Regions from separate parts of the Paenibacillus sp. V4I5 genome, predicted to be linked through region 4. Evidence: riboswitches for the same ligand, from Rfam matches in the RefSeq annotation. Region 4 holds a riboswitch; each other region holds the start of a gene.
The links. A riboswitch is a leader RNA that binds a small molecule or an ion and turns the genes downstream of it on or off. The one in region 4 is predicted to bind cyclic di-GMP.
Positions count from the first base shown of each region.

Region 1: linked by a shared signal. The riboswitch ahead of QFZ78_RS35440 (response regulator) and the one ahead of QFZ78_RS25615 (stalk domain-containing protein) in region 4 are both predicted to bind cyclic di-GMP.
Region 2: linked by a shared signal. The riboswitch ahead of QFZ78_RS26870 (glycosyltransferase family 2 protein) and the one ahead of QFZ78_RS25615 (stalk domain-containing protein) in region 4 are both predicted to bind cyclic di-GMP.
Region 3: linked by a shared signal. The riboswitch ahead of QFZ78_RS37740 (putative motility protein) and the one ahead of QFZ78_RS25615 (stalk domain-containing protein) in region 4 are both predicted to bind cyclic di-GMP.

Region 1 covers NZ_JAUSZB010000002.1:7,451,103-7,456,006, forward strand. Annotated here, with positions in the region: gene QFZ78_RS35420 (amidohydrolase family protein) at 1-97, shown strand, start outside; gene QFZ78_RS35425 (Rieske (2Fe-2S) protein) at 113-472, shown strand; gene QFZ78_RS35430 (hypothetical protein) at 636-881, opposite strand; gene QFZ78_RS35435 (ParA family protein) at 868-1,632, opposite strand; gene QFZ78_RS35440 (response regulator) at 2,073-2,435, opposite strand; cyclic di-GMP riboswitch class I at 2,547-2,635, opposite strand; gene QFZ78_RS35445 (hypothetical protein) at 2,952-3,299, shown strand; gene QFZ78_RS35450 (ABC transporter substrate-binding protein) at 3,563-4,663, shown strand; gene QFZ78_RS35455 (nucleoside hydrolase) at 4,734-4,904, shown strand, end outside.
Region 2 covers NZ_JAUSZB010000002.1:5,471,525-5,476,428, forward strand. Annotated here, with positions in the region: gene QFZ78_RS26860 (hypothetical protein) at 1-8, opposite strand, end outside; gene QFZ78_RS26865 (class I SAM-dependent methyltransferase) at 35-775, opposite strand; gene QFZ78_RS26870 (glycosyltransferase family 2 protein) at 776-1,759, opposite strand; cyclic di-GMP riboswitch class I at 1,842-1,932, opposite strand; gene eutL (ethanolamine utilization microcompartment protein EutL) at 2,298-2,954, shown strand; gene QFZ78_RS26880 (BMC domain-containing protein) at 2,975-3,487, shown strand; gene QFZ78_RS26885 (acetaldehyde dehydrogenase (acetylating)) at 3,484-4,904, shown strand, end outside.
Region 3 covers NZ_JAUSZB010000002.1:7,984,288-7,989,191, forward strand. Annotated here, with positions in the region: gene carB (carbamoyl-phosphate synthase large subunit) at 1-80, shown strand, start outside; gene pyrF (orotidine-5'-phosphate decarboxylase) at 135-824, shown strand; gene pyrE (orotate phosphoribosyltransferase) at 865-1,512, shown strand; cyclic di-GMP riboswitch class I at 1,587-1,673, shown strand; gene QFZ78_RS37740 (putative motility protein) at 1,688-1,894, shown strand; gene QFZ78_RS37745 (LysR family transcriptional regulator) at 1,957-2,832, opposite strand; gene dapA (4-hydroxy-tetrahydrodipicolinate synthase) at 2,956-3,837, shown strand; gene QFZ78_RS37755 (RidA family protein) at 3,852-4,259, shown strand; gene QFZ78_RS37760 (GNAT family N-acetyltransferase) at 4,348-4,854, opposite strand; gene QFZ78_RS37765 (dipeptidase) at 4,879-4,904, opposite strand, start outside.
Region 4 covers NZ_JAUSZB010000002.1:5,166,366-5,171,269, reverse strand. Annotated here, with positions in the region: gene QFZ78_RS25615 (stalk domain-containing protein) at 1-2,544, opposite strand, end outside; cyclic di-GMP riboswitch class I at 2,600-2,694, opposite strand; gene QFZ78_RS25610 (3D domain-containing protein) at 2,896-3,585, opposite strand; gene QFZ78_RS25605 (SRPBCC family protein) at 4,236-4,769, shown strand.

The DNA.
Region 1 (4,904 bases), 2.3 Mb from region 4:
GGATTTCGATTCACCAAGTATGATTCTGCGGAGACTAAAGCCGGAGGCGAAGCGTAAAATCTTTTACGAAAATGCCAAAAGCCTATATAACCTTTAACTCACGGAGGACCTTATGACGGTACATTACGTGCTGGATGCGGACGCTGTCTCCGAAGGCGGTCACGCCGTCGTCACAATCGAGGGGAAGAGCATCGGCATTTACCGGATAAACAATGAATATTACGCTTTAAACAATTATTGCCCCCACCAGGGGGCGCCGATGTGCGCAGGACTCGTATCTGGTACTACGCTCCCTTCGGACGTGTATGAATACGAGTACGGTAAAATGGGCGAAATCATCCGCTGCCCCTGGCATGGCTGGGAATTCGATATTCGAACCGGCAAATCTTTATTCAGCGAAAAGATTTGGGTAAAAACGTATAAGGTGAATGTGCAAGACGGCAAAGTTGGTGTTGATCTGGAAAGAAAGTAGACAACGAGAATAAGCGAAATAGGAGGGATCGAATGGGCTGAAAACTCCTATTCGATCCCCTTTATTCTTTTTGTAACAGGATAGAACTGAATTCATTTAAGTTGCTAATGTTTATTAAAAAATGGCAATTAGAGCAAACTGTTATTTAAATTATCCGAAGGGCCTACTCGACCGGTGGGTTATTTTTATGTCTTCGCATATACTCTTTCACGGCCTCTACCACAACATCAACCATCTTCTTATTCTGTTTCGCGGCGAATATCTTTAACTCAGTATGGAATTGTTCATCGAAATCAAATGTTGCTTTTTTCTTATTTACAGGTTTCTGTATACCTGTATTTACAGTTTCCTGTATTTCTTGACTCCGCCGTTTTCCTAATAACTGTTCAATCGCATCACGCTTGGACACGCTGCTCCAGCTCCTCGACAAAATTTCTATAATTGCTTAATGCCGATGTATCCATATTACTGTATTCCTGTATTCCTGTAATAGAAAACTCCTTGATTCTATTTCTTCGCTTTATTTCCGATCGAAACACAACTCCCTCGTATTCTCTCCTTACCCTATCAATGATTGTTTTATCAATGATTGTTCTAGAATCGATCATTGTTGGCAATATGCCGCATAAAACAAGGTCCAGTTTTTTAACCTCTTTGATGTGAATCATTGTTGCGATGTATCTGTCCAGCGCGTCATAACACATTGGTTCGCATTGTAGCATGACGATTGCATAGTCGGAAGCTACTAAACCATTAATCGTGTGCTCTCCGAGATTTGGAGGTAAATCAATAAGTATGTAGTCGTATCTGGCCTTTACTTTATGTAGTGTATCTCTCAAAATGGTCGAACTCATTGAAGGATTTTGATGGATAAGCATGGGCAGAGTTGCAAGCATTTCATCAGCCGGAATGAAGTGAAGGTTGTAGGTTAACTTGCGGATGTAGGGGGTGGGATTCATGTTTTTACATGCCTCAAAAATAGTCATTTTGGAGTAATCGTGTATATCTCGTTGAGTAAGAAACTGTGTCAAATTGCCTTGGCTATCGAAGTCGACACAGAGAACCTTGTACTTCTTAGAGAGAAGATACCCCGTGATGGCCGTGGTTGTCGTTTTGCCAACGCCGCCTTTTTGATTACCGATTGAAATAATGGCTCCCATAACCCATTCCTCCTTATTTCTGTAAACCTTTATTCCTGTATATAGTTCTACAATAGATCTATTTAAAAGGGGGTCATGCACGGTCAAGTTGAGAGTGTATTCGGCAACCATAGCGCCAGGAATTTCTCTTTCAAATCAATTTTCTGTATATGTATCCATAAGGTCACTTTTCGCCAAAATAATAGGACCTCAACAAAACTACGAATGAACAAAGAATGATTAGAACCACCAGCGGTTTATTCGAAAATCCGATGCCCAAAATATGACAGAAAGTAGATAGAAAGCATATATATCAAACTTTGGAAAAACAGATACATGTAAAACCGTAATCATTAGTAGAGTAAGAATGAATCCGTATCGAAATACATAATCACGGCTAAATAAGTGATGGTCCAAAAAGTTGAATGGCGAGGCATTCAGGTGGAGAGCATTGTGGGCATTCACGAACTCAGTACCTTTTTTACAGCTTCAGCTACCCTGTCTTTATCAAAAGGCTTCACAATAAAATCTCTAGCGCCAAGGGTAATGGCTTCAATAACAAAGGATTGTTGCCCCATTGCGGATACCATAATGATCTTTGAATCGCTCTTGTAACTTTTAATTTCCTTTAATGCCGTAATACCATCCATCTCGGGCATTGTGATATCCAACGTAATCATGTCAGGTGAATGCTGTAAAAAAAGAGAGATGGCCTCAAGTCCATTCGATGCTTCGGCTACAATTTCATGCCCTAATTCTAAGAGGATGTTCTTAATCATCAATCGCATAAAGATAGAATCATCAACAACCATTAGTCTCGCCATATTAATTATCACCTTTCAGAGGGACTTTCTACCTAGCTATTTACTGTTATAGAACATAAGGAAAACTCCCCTTAAAAGAAGAATAAGGGGAGTTGTGGATATATCCCTTCCTTCGGTAACTGGCAAGCATAGCGAAGTATTTCGCCTTAGCTCCTTTAGCTTTGCGTCACTAATTTTCATTAGCTTTGCTCTTATCGTTTAGCAGAAGAATTACTATGTATTCTAAAGTATAGCACTCTTAATACTAGTAATAAAGTACTAGTATTAAAAGTTTCAGCGAGGCAGCCCTTGATTTATGTTAACCAAGATGAGTTATGCTGCCCGAATCCGTCGCGAATATCAAGCAATATTTGTAAGACATTCGGGAAATTGGATCATTTAGATGTGTTATAGGTAAATAATGCCCGATTTCAGTGAGAAAGACGAACGATTCTCTTGATTAATTCTGAAATCCTATGTATTATTAAGATAGATTTTAACGCATAAGGGTTGATAATTGATCTTGAAGGTGATTCCATGCCACAACTAGATTCTAATGAATACAAGAAGAAGCTGTGTCACCTCTATAACGAAATCTCCAAAGAGTTGTTTGGGTTTGGCACAACATTGCTGAAGGTTTCAATTGATCAGAATATTATTACTTTTCATGCCAAGCACCGCCGCTCACCGCGTTCAACTGCATTGGAAGGCGAGGCGCCAACGCTCAAACACGAAGTCGATTTTTATATGTCCTCTATATACAAGAAGAGAATCCGGGACAGGCTGGAGCAAGAACTGGGCTTATCCATGGATGCGGTATTAAGGGATTATGATCCGCCGACGCAATGGGCAATAACGAACATTATTCTTAAACAAACCGAATAGTTTAGTCGAAGGTGTTCTCTTTTGATTTATCTTAAGAGGAAACCACATGTATACCAATAGATGTCACTTTGCATTGTTTACAATGAAGAGTGCTCTTGATTAGAAGCTTCTTTCTATCAAGGGTACTTTTCTTTTTTTTTTGTATAGCTGGATTTAAGGCGAAACGCGCATATTTCTGGGGTCATGAAGAATACTAGTAAAAATTTAACAGGGGATTCACGCATTAAAATTATACATGATAAAACTTGGGAGGACGATGAATGATGAGACAAAAAATGGTTCGTGGTTTAATTTCTTTATCTGTAGTAGGACTAGCCTTAACAGGTTGCGGCACGAAGGACCAGGGTAATACAAGTGGAGCTACGACAGCACCCACAGCAGCTGCCACAGCGGCATCCAAAGGGGAACCTACAACTTTAATCATTTCCACCTGGGGTTTTGCGGATGATTTCTTTAAGAAAGAAGTGTACGCGCCGTTTGAGAAGGAGCATAATGCCAAGATTGTTCTGGAGATAGGAAATAACGCAGAACGTATGAACAAAGTGAAGCAGGGCAGCTCGAGTGTGGATCTCATTTATTTATCTGACTATTACGCACAACAAGGAATTGAAGCGGGACTGTTCGATAAGATCGACCGCAGTAGGATTCCGAATTTGAAAGACATTTATGATCTGGCCAAGGCGCCGCTGGGTGAAGATTATGGTCCAGCCTACACGGTAGGTCGACTAGGCATTGCTTACAATCCGAAAGCAACAACCAAAGAAATCAAGTCATGGAGCGACCTATGGAGTCCAGAACTCTCCAAAAAGCTGACACTTCCTAACATCACGGGGACAACTGGCCCAATGGTCTTGGATGCAGCATCTGTCGTTGCTGGAAATGCTACGTTTAATGAGGATCAAGCTTTTGCAAAAATTAAGGAGTTGAACAAAGGAGTCGTTAAATACTACGGCCAAACCTCCGAATTCGTAAACATGTTCGCACAAGGGGAAATTGCTGCTGGTCCTATCATGGAAATGTACGTGAAGGATTTGAAAGCAGCTGTGCCAGAAACGAAGTTCGTCTCCCCGCAAGAAGGAGCTTACGCCGTAATGAACACGGTCAACGTGATTAAAGGAAGTAAAAACAAGCAGCTGGCTGAGGATTTCATCAACTGGCATTTGAGCAAGGAAGTACAGGAGAAATCAGCGAAAGCGAAAGTAGATTCACCTGTAAACACAACACTTCAGCTTTCGCCTGAAGAAGCTACAGGGATTACCTATGGCGCAGACGTGGTGAATAAACTTCGCAAATTGGATATGAAATTCGTCAATCAGAATCTCAAAGCATGGATTGCCCGCTTCAACAAGGAAGTTGCTCAATAAATAAAATCAATCAAGGGTATATGCTTATATACCCTTGATTTCTTCAATAGGACTTAAAGGGGGCTTAGTCATGAAAAAGAAGGTCATCCTAGATGTAGACACGGGTGTGGATGATGCGCTAGGTATTCTTTTGGCCATTCGCAGCGGAGACATGGATGTTCTCGGAATTACAACCGTGAATGGCAACGTTTCTCTGGATCAAGCGACCAAGAATACATGTAAGATCCTCCAACTGCTTGGG
Region 2 (4,904 bases), 310 kb from region 4:
TTATTCATAGTTGTGGCTCCCTTACCCTAGCTAGCTATACTTTTTGGCCAATCGCCATGATGGAGACTCCAAATGGCAATTTACCGTGTTTCAAAACATGTCTCTCACTGGACATAACATATGTAAGCAGCTTATTAATGAAAGGCGAAGGCATAGATAGGTCATCCGATTTTTGCATAAAACCCAATTTCTTATGTAGGATTCTCACAAGTGCAATCACCGGAAAGAGCCAGGTATTGAAATAGCTTGCATGCTTCGGTTGAAGGTTGCAATGCTGCATTTTCCCAACCAGTTCGTGTAATCGATATCTTCTCTTATGATGATGAGACTCATCGTGATTGCTCCATAAGAAAGAGAAGGCAGGGACTGTGATGAGCAGACTCCCCCCCGGTTTTAATTTTCCAGTCAATGCGTTAAGCGCCCCTATATCATCTTCAATATGCTCGAGCACATCCAAGAGAACAATCAGATCGAAGGATTCATCAGCTAATGGAACCTGATCCGGCAAGCTGCCGATATAGACGGATTTCCCGCTTTTGGATCTTGCAATTTCAGCTGCATCATGTTCCATTTCGAGGCCAATGACCTCGCAGCCTAATCGAGACAACATAGCCAAGTTTCCGCCGGTTCCACAGCCTGCATCCAGGATTTTGGAGTGAGGTCCGATGGACCGTAATTGCGATTGTAAAACGGTCTCGATAATGCTGCGCCGGCTGACAAACCACCAGTGCTCTTGCTCCATACGATCCATTTTCCAGTAAATTGTTTGTTCCATTTATTTAACTCCCTCCAGCCGAGGCAGTTCTTTATTATCATCCAAGCCTATTATGCTTTGAGTGAAATACAAAGGACGCCGTTTCGATTCGTTGTAGATTCGCCCCAGATACTCTCCGATGATTCCCAGTGTCGTAAGCTGAACCCCTCCAAGAAAGAGGACCGCCACCATTAAGGAGGGATATCCGGGCACTGCGTTGCCGTGGAGTAGGGTAGTTATGAATAAATAGCAGGCAAAAAGAATAGCGAACAAGGAGATGGCAAAGCCCAAATAAGTCGCCGCTTGCAAAGGTAGGAAAGTGAAGGATGTGATGCCTTCAACGGCAAAATTCCACAACTTCCAATAGTTGAACTTGGTCTTACCGGCAAATCGGGGCTCTCTGCGATAAGAGATGCTTGTCTGATTGAAGCCTACCCAACTGAAGAGGCCCTTCATGAAACGGTGCTGCTCACGAAGTTCTTTCAAGGCGTTGACGACCTTTCTGGACATTAACCGAAAATCACCCGTATCCTGGGGAATAGAGATGGGTGTCAGCCTTCGGATGAACCTGTAAAACAGATGCGCTGTGAGCTTCTTCATTGAAGTTTCGCCATCCCGCTTGGAGCGGGTGGCATAGACCACTTCATAACCTTCTTCCCACTTGGCCAATAGTTCTGGAATAACCTCTGGAGGGTCCTGCAAATCCGCATCAATGGGAATCACAGCATCGCCACGGCAATTGTCGAGGCCTGCCGTTAAAGCGATTTCCTTCCCGAAGTTGCGGGATAGATCAATAATTTTGATACGGCGATCCTTCTCACGAAATCCATGAAGCTTGTCCAGCGTATCATCCTTGCTTCCGTCATTAATAAAAACCATTTCATAATCATAACCGGTCTGATTCATAATGCGCGTGACTCTAAAGTAAAATTCCATGATGTTGGCGCTTTCGTTATAAACAGGTACAATGATCGAAACAAGAAGTCCCTTCATCGTTTTTCTCATGCAACCAACCCCCACTTTTCATCCTATTATGGGCAAATAAAAAAGCCCCTTTCACCAAAAAGGGGCATAAAACTCCCGCAGCTTTGGTAACTGGCTGGCATAGTGCACGGATGTGCACGTTAGCCCCTGTAGCTTTGCGTCCCCGGCTTTCACCGGATTTGCCTTGTTCATGTTCGCGAAAGATTCTTTCAAAAATCGATATATAACCTTATCATACGACATGTCGGGTTCTGGCAATATCCGACAGAAGGATTATTATTCTAGCGGTGTTGCGGTATAAATGAACTAGCTCTGCCCGGAATTGATTAGAGATTTAGAACTATACCGAATCAGGTCGCCTATAGATTTCTATTAAAATGGATGGATCAGGAATAACGATTACATAAGCAAAATAGGTATAATTGTTGTACAACCCGCATATCCATAATCAAAAGCATAAATAGCAGGCAAAGGTGCCTTAGGTCCAAGAACGATACGTCGTTCTCTGCACCTGGGCACCTTTTTGTTTTCATTCATTCGGGGTGAAGAGGTGAAAGGAGTGAAACAACAACCAATTCGAGCCATTCCGCTCGCTATTAGGATCATCCCTAATGTGGATGCCGGCTTGGCACTTCAGTTGGAATTGAAGCCGGGCATTCGCAGCCTCGGTCTGTTAACGTCCAGCATTGATGACGTGGGCTACACCGCTATCGATGAAGCAACGAAGCATGCAGTAGTCGAAGTGGTGTATGCTCGTTCATTTTATGCGGGATCAGGTCATGCTTCTGGACCGCTTTCAGGAGAATTTATTGGGATCATAGGCGGTGCATCGCCTGCCGAAGTGAGAAGCGGGTTAGATGCGGCTATCCAAGTGATGGAGACTGGAGCTTGTTTTTACGCCCTCAACGACGAGGGAACGCATGCTTACTATGCTCATGTTGTCTCCAGAACTGGTTCTTATCTGTCCAACTTAGCAGACATTCAAGAAGGAGAGCCTCTTGCTTATTTGATTGCTCCGCCACTCGAAGCCGTGTACGCACTCGATGCCGCACTGAAGGCGGCCGATGTGCGTATGTGCAAGTTTTATGGCCCTCCGACGGAGACGAACTTTGCGGGAGGATTACTAACAGGCAGTCAATCTGCTTGTACGGCAGCAGCAGAAGCGTTCGCAGAGGCTGTTCGAAGCATTGCTCGAGAGCCTAAGAAAATAGGGTAAAAAGAAGCGGGTGTTTACAAATGGATGGAAGATTGATGTCTTTGGGCATGATCGAAACTTACGGTCTGCCTGCCTTGATTGCAGCCGCAGACGCTGCAGCCAAAACGGCAGATGTGAAGGTAACGACTTATGAAAAAGTGGATGCCGGCATCGTAACGATCTATATTCTAGGCGATGTTGCAGCGGTCAAAGCTGCCGTGGATGCAGGTGCTGCAGAAGCGAAGAGAGTGGGCAAGCTGTTATCCACACATGTTATACCGCGACCGGATCCTTCTGTACACGCGATGATTCAGGAGGCTTGGGCAAAAAACCAGCCGAAAGATTCACCGAAGGAGGAACGCAATAAGGTTATCACGACGCCGGAAGTGAGTGCGCCGAATTGGAGCAAGATGAGCGTAGCACAGCTTAGAGAACTTGCGCATAATACGCCCCGATTCCCCATAACCGGTCGGGATATCCAATTGGTTAGTAAAGCCGAATTGGTCAGGCTTTTCACGGGGATGGACGCTGAAGGGGGAGATCCCGTGACATGAAGCTGGATAGCGATTTACAAGCGATCCAGGAGGTCCGCCATTTCCTTCAAGAGGCGAAGGCGGCACAAAAACAACTGGAGAAAATGACACAATCGCAAATAGATATGATCGTAGCAGCCATGGCTCAAGCAGCAGAGTCGGAAGCAGAGCGGCTGGGAGCAATGGCCGTAGAAGAGACAGGCTTCGGAAGAGTCGCTGATAAAAAGGCGAAGAATCTATTCGTTGCGAGGGACGTCTACTCGGCAATTAAGGATATGAAGACTGTCGGTATTATCCGCAAAGATGATGAGAAGCAAGTCTGGGAAATCGCTCAACCAGTCGGTATTGTTGCTGCGATTATACCTTCAACGAACCCGACTTCAACCGTCTTGTTCAAATGCCTGATCTCACTTAAATCAAGAAACGCCATCGTGATTAGTCCTCATCCATCAGCACTGCGCTGTTCGCAGGAGTCGGCAGCCGTCATGCGTGCTGCGGCGGAGAAGGCAGGAGCCCCGCCCGGGCTGATTCATTGTCTATCGGTTCCGTCCCTTGAGGCGAGTGGTGAACTGATGAGGCATAAGCTGACCGATATCATTTTGGCAACGGGTGGAACAGCAATGGTCAAGGCCGCTTATAGCTCCGGCAAGCCCGCATACGGTGTTGGTCCCGGCAACGTACCGGTTTATATTCATCGGAGTGCAAATATCCCACGAGCTGTGAGACTGATTTTGCAAAGCAAAACATTCGACTACGGAACGATCTGCGCTTCGGAACAAGCGCTTGTCGTTGATCAAGCGGTAAAAGCGGAGCTGGTTGCGGAGCTGAAGCGGCAAGGAGCTTACTTTTTGAATGCGGAAGAAAAAGAAAAGGTCGGCTCGATCCTCACCATTGGAAAAGGAATGAACCCGAATGTGGTTGGCCGTTCTCCACAAGTGATTGCGGGCAAGGCTGGCATAACGGTTCCGGAGGATGCAAGGGTGCTGGTCGCGGAAGAGTCGGAGGTAGGACATGCGTATCCATTTTCCATGGAGAAACTCAGTCCTGTGCTTGCTTTATATACCGTGAGTGACTGGCAAGAAGGCTGTCAACGCTGCATCGATTTGTTGGAGCTCGGAGGACTTGGACATACACTCGGCATCCACGGCGAGGACTTGTCGATCATTGAGGCGTTCGGGCTGGAGAAACCAGCATCGCGCATTGTGGTGAATACAGGCACTACGTTCGGGGGAATCGGTGCAACGACGGGGATTATGCCATCGATGACACTGGGCTGTGGTTCCTATGGCAACAACATTACATCCGATAACATTGGACCACAGCATTTGATGAACATCAAGCGTGTTGCTTTTGGCATTAAAGAGATGAGGGCGGAGCCCGATACAAGCCGTGTTGCAGCGCTAGTGGCGGAAAGCTTGGAAAGCTCTAATAAACTTGG
Region 3 (4,904 bases), 2.8 Mb from region 4:
CACTTGATACAGTAAGAGCGCTTGTTAATATGCTTGAAACGATCAACTTCTCCTCACGAGCAATGCCAATTCATGTCTAAAGGAGAGTGACGAATTTGAGTACGTTAACTCGCACAGATGTTACTGGACGCATTATGGTCGCTTTGGATTATGCTAACGCAGAAGGTGCTGAAGGGCTGCTAAAGCAGCTCGAAGGCATCCCGTGTTACGTGAAGGTGGGCATGCAACTGTTCTATGCTGCGGGTCCCGGCTTCGTCGCGAGTCTGAAAGATCGCGGCTACAAGGTGTTCCTCGATGTGAAGATGCATGACATTCCGAACACAGTCAAAGGCGGCGCGGAAAGCGTGACGCGCCTTGGGGTTGACGTGTTCAATGTCCATGCTGCCGGAGGCAAGCAGATGATGGAAGCCGCCTTGGAGGGTGTCGACAAGGGGTTAGTAACTGGAGCTGTACGTCCGATCGTGATCGGCGTGACGCAGTTGACCAGCACCAGCGTGCAGGTGCTGAATGATGAGATCGGCCTGACCGGTACGGTTGAGCAGGCCGTCATTCGCTATGCCCGCTTGGCGCATGCTGCGGGGCTGCAGGGTGTTGTCGCGTCACCGCTAGAGGTGACAGCGATTAAGGCGGCGTGTGGTGACGGGTTCGTCACCGTGACGCCAGGCATTCGCCCGGCTGGAGCCGACGTGGGTGACCAGTCGCGCATCATGACGCCGGCTGAGGCGTTCGCGCAGGGGACGGATTACGTCGTGATCGGTCGACCGATCACAGGCGCAGCGGATCCAAGAGCAGCAATTGAAGCGATTATCGATTCAATCGTGTAGTATGCTTTTGTCTAACAACGGAAGGAACGGTGGTAGGAACATGAGTCAACTCGAAACAATCGCGCAGCATATTGCAGCGTCATTATTAGATATCGAAGCAGTAGCACTTCGACCGCAGCAGCCTTTTACGTGGACTTCTGGCCTCAAGTCGCCAATCTATTGTGACAATCGTCTGACAATGTCACACCCAGCTATTCGCGAAGCGATCGCTGACGGCTTCGCAGCTTTGATCCAAGAGAAATTTCCGGATGCTGAGGTTGTTGCTGGTACGGCAACAGCGGGGATTCCTCATGCCGCTTGGGTAGCTCAGAAGCTAGGTCTCCCGATGATCTACATTCGTGATAAAGCCAAAGGACATGGCAAAGAGAACTTGATTGAAGGCACTGTGAAACCAGGTCAAAAGGTGATCGTGATTGAGGATCTTATCTCTACGGGTGGCAGTTCTTTGAAAGCAGCTATTGCAGTCAAAGAAGCTGGCGCTGTAGCGCTGGGTGTGCTGGCGATTTTCTCCTATCAGCTAGATAAAGCAACAGATGCGTTCCAAGATGCTGATATGCCACTGTATACTCTTTCCAATTACTCCACACTGCTTGAAGTGGCTTTAGAGAAGGGGAAAATCAAACAAGAAGACATGGAATTACTTCGTTCTTGGAGATCAAATCCTGCTGCATTTGGTGTAGATCTGTAGCTACTTATAATGCGAAGATTGACGAATTGTGTAAGAATATCCTATACTGGATAAGTGCTAGGTACTGCCTAACATCTGCGAAATGGCAAATGACGCGAAAGCGACAGACGCAAAGCTATAGGGGCTTCTCGGTTACGGCCGCATGCTCGCCAGCTACCGAACGATGAGAGGAGAAGTGCTCGTAAATATCAATAGTGTTCTGACTGCAATTAGCGGTGGAGATGCATTGAAGCAAGCCGTTGGCATTCAGCTTTTAAGCAAAGTAAGTGATATGCAAGCAGCTTCATCTAGTACATTAATACAGGATTTTGCTAAATCCCAACAGCTGGTTACCGCTTCTGCGACACCGCATTTGGGTGGTAATCTCGACATCCGCATATAAGTTCATAACAGAAGAAGCTCTACCTTTACGAAAAGGAGAGCTTCTTTTTTTATTTGCCGAGGTTATTCTTGAGTCAGTTGTTGAATGAATGTTTGCAAGGGCTGGGACATCCACTTTTTGGGGTGGAGCAGCAGTTGAAGATCCAGTTTTAAGTCCGAATGTGAAAAAGGAAGATGGGCAAGTTTCCCTTGTTCCAGTTCGTTCTGTACGGCAATTTGGGGCAGCAGGGCGATGCCAAGGCCATTCATGACGCAGTGCTTAATTGTTTCTAAATTACCGAGCTCAAATCCAATTTGAAGCGGGACAGCATGATCTTTTAGTAACTTTTCAAACATACCTCGATAGATGATGCAGCCCTCTTCAGTAACGATAAATTCGGCTTGTTGAAAATCAGTTAGCTGTATTTGTGCTCGCTTCGTTAGCGGATGCTCAAGCGGTGCTACCAAAACCAAAGGTTCTTCTCTGACTTTCGTGCATGCAAGTGCGGTGTCTGCCGGATAACGATCTAATATTAGCCCTATATCATAATCCCCTTCTCTTACTTTGGTAATAAGCGAAGCTTCACTGTCAGGGAAGAGCTGGATATTAAGACCAGGGTAAAGCTGTTTCAGCACATGTAAATAGGGCGGTAAATAGTAAGCTGCGAGTGAGTTAATCGTACCGATGGTCAGTGTTCCGCTAACCTCACTTGTTATCATTTCTTTGGATTGATCATAGAGGTCAAGCATTTGCAAGACCAGCTTTAACAAGCTTTCACCAGGTGCTGTTAATCGAAGCTGACGTCCATATCTTTCGAATAATGGTACGCCATACTCTCGTTCCAGCTTCTGAATTTGCATCGTAATACTGGATTGCGCATAGCCCAATTCTTCGGCAGCTCGTGTAAAGCTCTTTCTCCGTGCAACCTCCCGAAAGGTTCGGAAATAGGTTAAATCCATGGGAACCCCTCGCTTTAATATCAAAATTTTTGATGAGTCTTATCATTTATTATAGCTAACTGTGATTCAATGATCCATGCTAAAGTGAATGTACAAATGAATGAGGATTGGGAGATGATTGGGATGTTAAGAGAAAAAGACTTAAACGGGATCTATGTTCCCATTATTACGCCATTTGATGAGGAATACGAGGTGGATGCAGCCTCTTTCTATAATCTAGCTTACAATTTATTTCAAGATGAGGTAGACGGACTGGTCGTCAATGGAACGACAGGGGAATCGCCGACGATTACAAATGAGGAAATGGCGATCTTGTTCGCTACAGCACAAGCGGCTCGCGAGGCTGCGCAAGTAGATGTTCCGCTCATTGTAGGTACAGGAACGAATGTTACCTTGTCCACGGTGAAAAAGACGGAGGCTGCAGGGAAATTAGGGGCTGACGCCGTTTTAGTCGTTGTGCCTTACTATAATCGGCCGAGTCAACAAGGGATCATTGAACATTTTCGCCGGGCAGCCAGCGTTGGTGTCCCTGTTATTTTATATGAAGTACCGCATCGCACGGGTGTTACGTTGGAACTTGATACTGTGCGTACGATACTTGAACTCGATGGTGTCATAGGTATGAAGGACAGTACGCCGAACACCCGATTGGTGTCTGAGCTTACTCGTCTAGGCTCGAAACCCGTACTGTGTGGGGAGGACTCACTGCTTTTTGCGGCGCTTAGCTCCGGTGCTAAAGGGGTTATGAGTGCGTCAGCGAATGTAATGACTGAGCGGTTTGTTTCGTTCTATCGGCATTTTGTTGCAGGTCAACACGAAATGAGTAAGCAGCTATTCGATGAATTGCTGCCACTCATCCGATTACTTTTCGAAGAGCCTAATCCAGCACCTCTCAAATGGCTGCTTGAGCAGCAAGGTGTCATTGAATCCGGAACACTTCGCTTGCCGCTGCTTTCGGTGACAGAAGGCCTGCAGGAGAAGTTAGCCGATTATTTGCAAAAATGAGAGGGAGAGATTTGATGAATCGGACTAGAGTATTTACAGGTTCTCCATGGGAACCTCTAGTAGGATATTGCCGGGCGATTCGGGTGGGGAACCGCATTGAGGTTGCTGGCACAACAGCAATGAGGGATGGAGAGGTCGTTGGCGAAGGTAATCCGTATGTGCAAGCACAATTCGTCCTCCAGACGATCGAGCAGGCGCTGCAAGAACTTGGGGGGCAAATGTCAGATGTCATTCGAACGCGGATGTATGTAACGGATATCTCCTTATGGCAGGAATTTGGCAAGGCACATGGGGAGTTTTTCCGTGACGTTCAGCCCGTGGCGACGATGGTTGAAGTGAAGGCTTTGATAGATCCTTTGTTGTTGATAGAGATTGAGATTGAAGCTCTGTTGATGGAGGAAACTGAGAATGGCTTGAAGTAAGGCATTTAAGTATAAAAAAAGCGCTTATCCTCTTAGAAGGCGATTTGAAATCGCGGGCATAAGGGAAAAGGCGCTCTTTGTTTACATTTTATCCTACACGTTTACCAAGAATGATGAGGTCGCGTTCGATTCCGTCAAGTTCAGCAACGCCAGGCAGATGAGCCCAGTTGACGAAGCCGAATTTGCGGAAAAGGTGGAGGCTAGGATCGTTATGGCCAAAAATGAAGCCAAGCAGTGTCTTCAGTCCCAGCTTTGGACTAGCGTCTATTGCGTGCTCCATCAGGTAACGGCCAATGCCTTGGCCGCGAAAAGCTTCATCGACATAAATGCTGACTTCCGCTGTAGCGTTATAGGCGGGTCGGCCATAGAAGGACTGAAAGCTGAGCCAGCCACAAATGCCACTGCCGTTTTCCAATACCCATAAAGGGCGGAAATCCGCAGAGTGCTCATAGAACCAGCCTTCGCGACTGGCTATGGTTACGGGTTCTGTATCTGCTGTAACCATGCGTCCTTCAATGGTGGAATTATAAATTCGTACAATGTCTGCTAAGTCTTCCAAGCTGGCATCGCGGATCGTTAGATGATTCGTACTCATGAGTAGGCTCATACCTTTCAGTGGTTATTTATTCATCTCGGCAAGGTTTA
Region 4 (4,904 bases):
ATTTTCGTAATAGATTGTCGCGAAATAGGTTCCATTTTCTTTAAGTGTAAGTTCAATCCATAATTTACCATCTTCATAGTAGTATGTGCCGTTGCTCGTGCCTCCTTTTACGAAATTCCCTTCGTAATATTTGGCACCCGATGAATAATATTGAGTTCCCTTCCCGTTAAGCATTCCGTCAACATATTGTCCCTCTTCGTAGAGATAAACCTTATCTTCCGATTTTTCATAAGTTTTCCCGTGTCCATTAGGGATATTCTTAACCCAATTGCCTTCGTACTGAAGCTCTTCATTGATAAAATATTTGCCATATCCGTCATATAGATTGTCTTTATACTCGCCATCGTAGACAAGCTTATCTGCGAGGTATAACTTTCCTTTTCCATTAAAAATCCCTAATTTAGTTTCACCTTCAAAAGCTATGAAGCTGCTGTCATCAATGTTGATAACGTATCCTGTCTGGCGTCCACTCTCGAACTTTTCCGCAATCGCAATTTCACCCGTTCGGTCACGACCGTATTGGTTACCTGAAAAATAGATGACACCTGGTCCAACGACATCATTATTGAGGAACACGGCGTCGTACCATAGCGATCCATTATCGCGGTATAGTTTTCCTTTACCGTTCATTTGACCGTTCTTGAGTTGACCCTCGTACATAAGTGCGCCGTTGTCATCATATAGCTTTCCTTCGGTTGCGGGATCGTAGATATAGACGGCTTTCAGATTAGCGTCCCACAGTACCTTGCGTCCTGTTGCTTCGCCAACAAAGCGCAGCGGAACGAACGTATAGCCTTGGTTTAGAAAAGGAGCGGTTGGCAATGAGGTAGTAATGCCATTAACGTCTGCTTCTTCCTGTCCCAGTATGAGAGAGAGTGACTTACCCTGACTCGTTCCTTTAACGCTCTGTTTCGAATCATTCCATTCAATTTCCAATCCTAGCTTTTCGAAAATAGGTCTAAATTCAACCGTCGTTGATCCGTCCTTCAGCATAGGGGACTGATGGAAGGTTACTTCTTCTCCGTCCAAGAAAACTCGAATCGGTTTATCCGTATTCAATTGTTCGATTCGCTTCTGCATCCAATAATCACGAACAAACTCATTCGGGACATCGAAGTATAGCACAGCATACACGCCTGATTCCATAATGTCTGTATATAACCGTGTGTTATTCTCCTCGAACAAAGCGCCCATATATGTCCATACACCGGAATCAAGTCGATAAATACCAAGTTTGTTCTGCTCTCCTGCTGGAACTCTTTGCTTCATGTAGGTCATCGAGAGTTTCAGGACGTCATTACGTGAATCAAAAGATACTGTCCATGGGTAGCTGACCATTTTTTGGCTAGGCTTAAGTGCTTTGGTAAGCGCTAAATCTTTATCATCACTGAAGCTAATAGTGACAGCCTCATAAAAATCAGAGTCTGGGACTTTTGGTGAGTAAACGGTTACGCTATTGTCCTGCGTGGACAGTTTTTTAATATAACCTAATTTTCCGATACTTTCTCTGACACCAGCAGGGACACTATCGAAATAAGGAACAGCCGAAACGAGCGTGTCTGCTATCTGACCTTCACCTGTCTTTTGGAGCTGACGAAATTTGATGGTTTCGTCCTTCATTCTCAGCACAAGCTGGTCGTTGTAGATGCCAATGAGGAACTCTTTGTCTCCAACAATGCCCGTTTGTCTTGAAGCAATATCTGCAGCGATAATATGGTAAGCTCCATTTTCGAACACGGGCCATGCTGCTATGCCAGTCCCAATGGAAGTTTGGGGGGGAATTCCAAATTCATTGAAGGTGCTTAGCACTTGTGGAAGGGTGTCGATTTCTTCAACGTTTAGCATACGTGTTTGAAAACCTGGCTTGGGATAGAGCGAATGAGTCCAGATAACGTTCTTGCCGTCAAACGCAAATTCGTTACCACCCCTGACGTAACCATCTGTTGGCTTGTACAATGTTCTGGATAATCCATCCTTTGCGTCGTAGCGTTCTATGCTGCCTGTATTGCTAATATAAACGACAATACCATCATCGATTAAAGCGCTTTTGCCTTTTCCGATCTCTTTGGTTACTTTAGTTTCCAGGTTATAAACCCCGAGCATCCCTTCAATTGGCTTATAGAAAACAATATATTTCCCATCAGTGCCAATCTGATCATAAGGATACGGAGGAATTTCAGTCTCGGTTACTTCACCGGTTAGAAGATTTATAAGCACGACATGCTTTTGAGCCTCCAAATAGACGGCATATCCTCCTCCTGCCGATAAATATTGCTTATACGTCTTAGTGTCAGTGAGTTGATTCAACTCTCCTGACTCCAAGTTGCGGCTGAACACCTGCCACCAACCTGGATTATCTTGCCCTAGGTAAACCATCTGATTGCCTGTGATCTTCGCAGCAGACACAGGCAACGTGTACTCCATTGGCTTGTCTGTTGAGGTGAATAACTCTGCAAATGCGCTTTTTGGCAGTAAACCAAAAGACCCTGCACCGATGGCAATCATCAAGATAAGCACCCATAATTTCTTTCCTATAAACCTCATACGCACTCGCTCCTTCTCAATCTCCATGTTAGATAACACAAAAAACCAAGCTCAATAGAGCAACCCGGCTATCATCCCATGAGTTGTGACTCATGGCTTAGACCCGTGGCTTTGCGTCTCCACCTTTCGATGGATTTGCCTTTGTTCATTATAGCTTGGTTATTAGGTATTTTTACTCATTCGTACTAGTTATTTAGAACTGACTGTTTTCCATATTAATCCACGTTATTTCAAAATTCAACACTTTTCTACAAAAAAGAGGAAATCCATACACAAAGTGTGTGCTTTCACACAAAAAAGGCCAACCGGATGATCCAGTTGACCCTTAGCCCTAGTAAATTGTCTATCGATTTAAACATTCTCTTTGTCTAGTAAATAGACTTTCACATTCTTCTTCACGCCGAATTCCTGAGCTTCGCTCAAATCATTCATGAATACATCAATTCTGGAACCGCGAATAGCAGAACCAATATCCTCCGCTTTACGAATACCGATGCCGTCAATGAACACCGTAGATCCTAAAGGAATAACAGCCGGATCCACGGCTATTGTGCGTCCTTCTTTGGCTTTAAGACCACTAAATGTGATGCCGTACATGGGATGGGAAGCCTTTTTACCTGTTGATTCAAAGCCTGCTGTATATGCGGTAAGGGTTGTGTTCAGCACTTTTTTGATAATTTTCTTTTGACCATTAGGTAAACCAACCTCATCTTCACCCATCGGAATCGTTAGACTTTGACCAATCGTTAGCTGGTTCGGATTCGGAATATCGTTAGAGTTGATAAGATCATCTACTGATATGCCAAAATCCCGAGCAATTTTATACAGCGTATCCCCTCGGTCCACTTGATACTGCGTCCTAGGCTGAACAAGTTCAGCTTGAGAGGCTTCTTCCACAGGACCTGCATTTCTTGCCATACTATACGTAGGAGGTAATTCCCCCCCATCTTCACTTTCAGGGTACGAATAGGCGGGTTTCACCTGCCACAAACAAAGCAGCAACGGAAGCGTCAAAGTAACATAAAGAATTTTACGAAACATAGTATTTCCTCCTCATAAAAAATAATAGAGTTATAGCTACTAGATTCGACCAATTCTATGATTTATATACGTCTCGTATTAAACTTCCTCATTTTGATAGGCAGTGAATAACTATAAACTCACCCTCATGAGAGAAACATATAGTACGCTATTTACAATGATGATATTGGTGTTCAGTTAACGGCAGCAGGCGTGCAAATAAACATTCACAGTTTGCAAAAGGAAACGGAAGAAGCGGCATTGATGGCAAAAAGATGATAAACAAGGCGGACAGAGTGCCAAAAAATAAGCAAGATAAAATGGGTAAAGAAATAAGAAAAGCTTGAATCGCATACAAAATGAATCTTGGAATATACTAACAAACGTTTATATGTGAAAGAATGCCGGTATGATAGTCTTTCTTGTTTTTTCACGAAGCAGCGATTTCATTTATTAAATATTCCTTGACAGGAATATTCCATACGGAGTATATTGTGTTTATAAATAAGACATTCAGTGCTCTTACCGACGTTTCAGTCGTTCAAAGAGATGGATGGATGGCTAGACTCTTTTCGCCGTATGTGGGAAGAGAGATTCGATCGCTTGGACGATTATTTGCAGCAAATGTTAGAGAAGGAAAAGAAAAAACAATTTGAATTGGAGGATTAGACATGACACAAGAAAAATCAGGGAAAAACTACGATGTAACTTTAGAAGGAGGCGAGTTGGTTCTTACTCGTATCTTCAATGCCCCACGCGAACTCGTTTTCAAAGCTTGGACTGAGGCTGAACATTTAGCTCACTGGTGGGGACCAACAGGCTTCGAATTAAGTGTACACACCTTAGATCTTCGCCCAGGCGGCAGCTTCCACTATTCTATGAAATCGGCTGAAGGCTTTGAAATGTGGGGTAAGTTTGTCTACCATGAAATTAATTCTCCGGAGAAACTCGTCTACGTGAATTCCTTTTCCGATGCAGAGGCTAACATTATCCGAGCACCATTTAGCGAAACCTTTCCGCTGGAAATAATGAATAAGTTATCTTTTACTGAAAATGAAGGAAAAACCAAACTGATCATGCGTGGAGGCCCTATCAATGCAACTGAGGAAGAACATAAGTTCTTTGAGGGTATGTATGATTCCATGAAACAAGGCTTTGGCGGAACGTTCGACCAGCTGGATGCCTACTTAGCCAAAGTGGTATAAGAGTTTTTCACGGTTTAAAGGATGTTTTTTGCGCCACTCTAGTAGCACTTGCCGATCCGGGCATGCCGCTAGGGTGGCGTTTTTGCTTGATGTGTACGCGAGCATACGCCAAAGGGGATTACTTGGTTTCTGAGC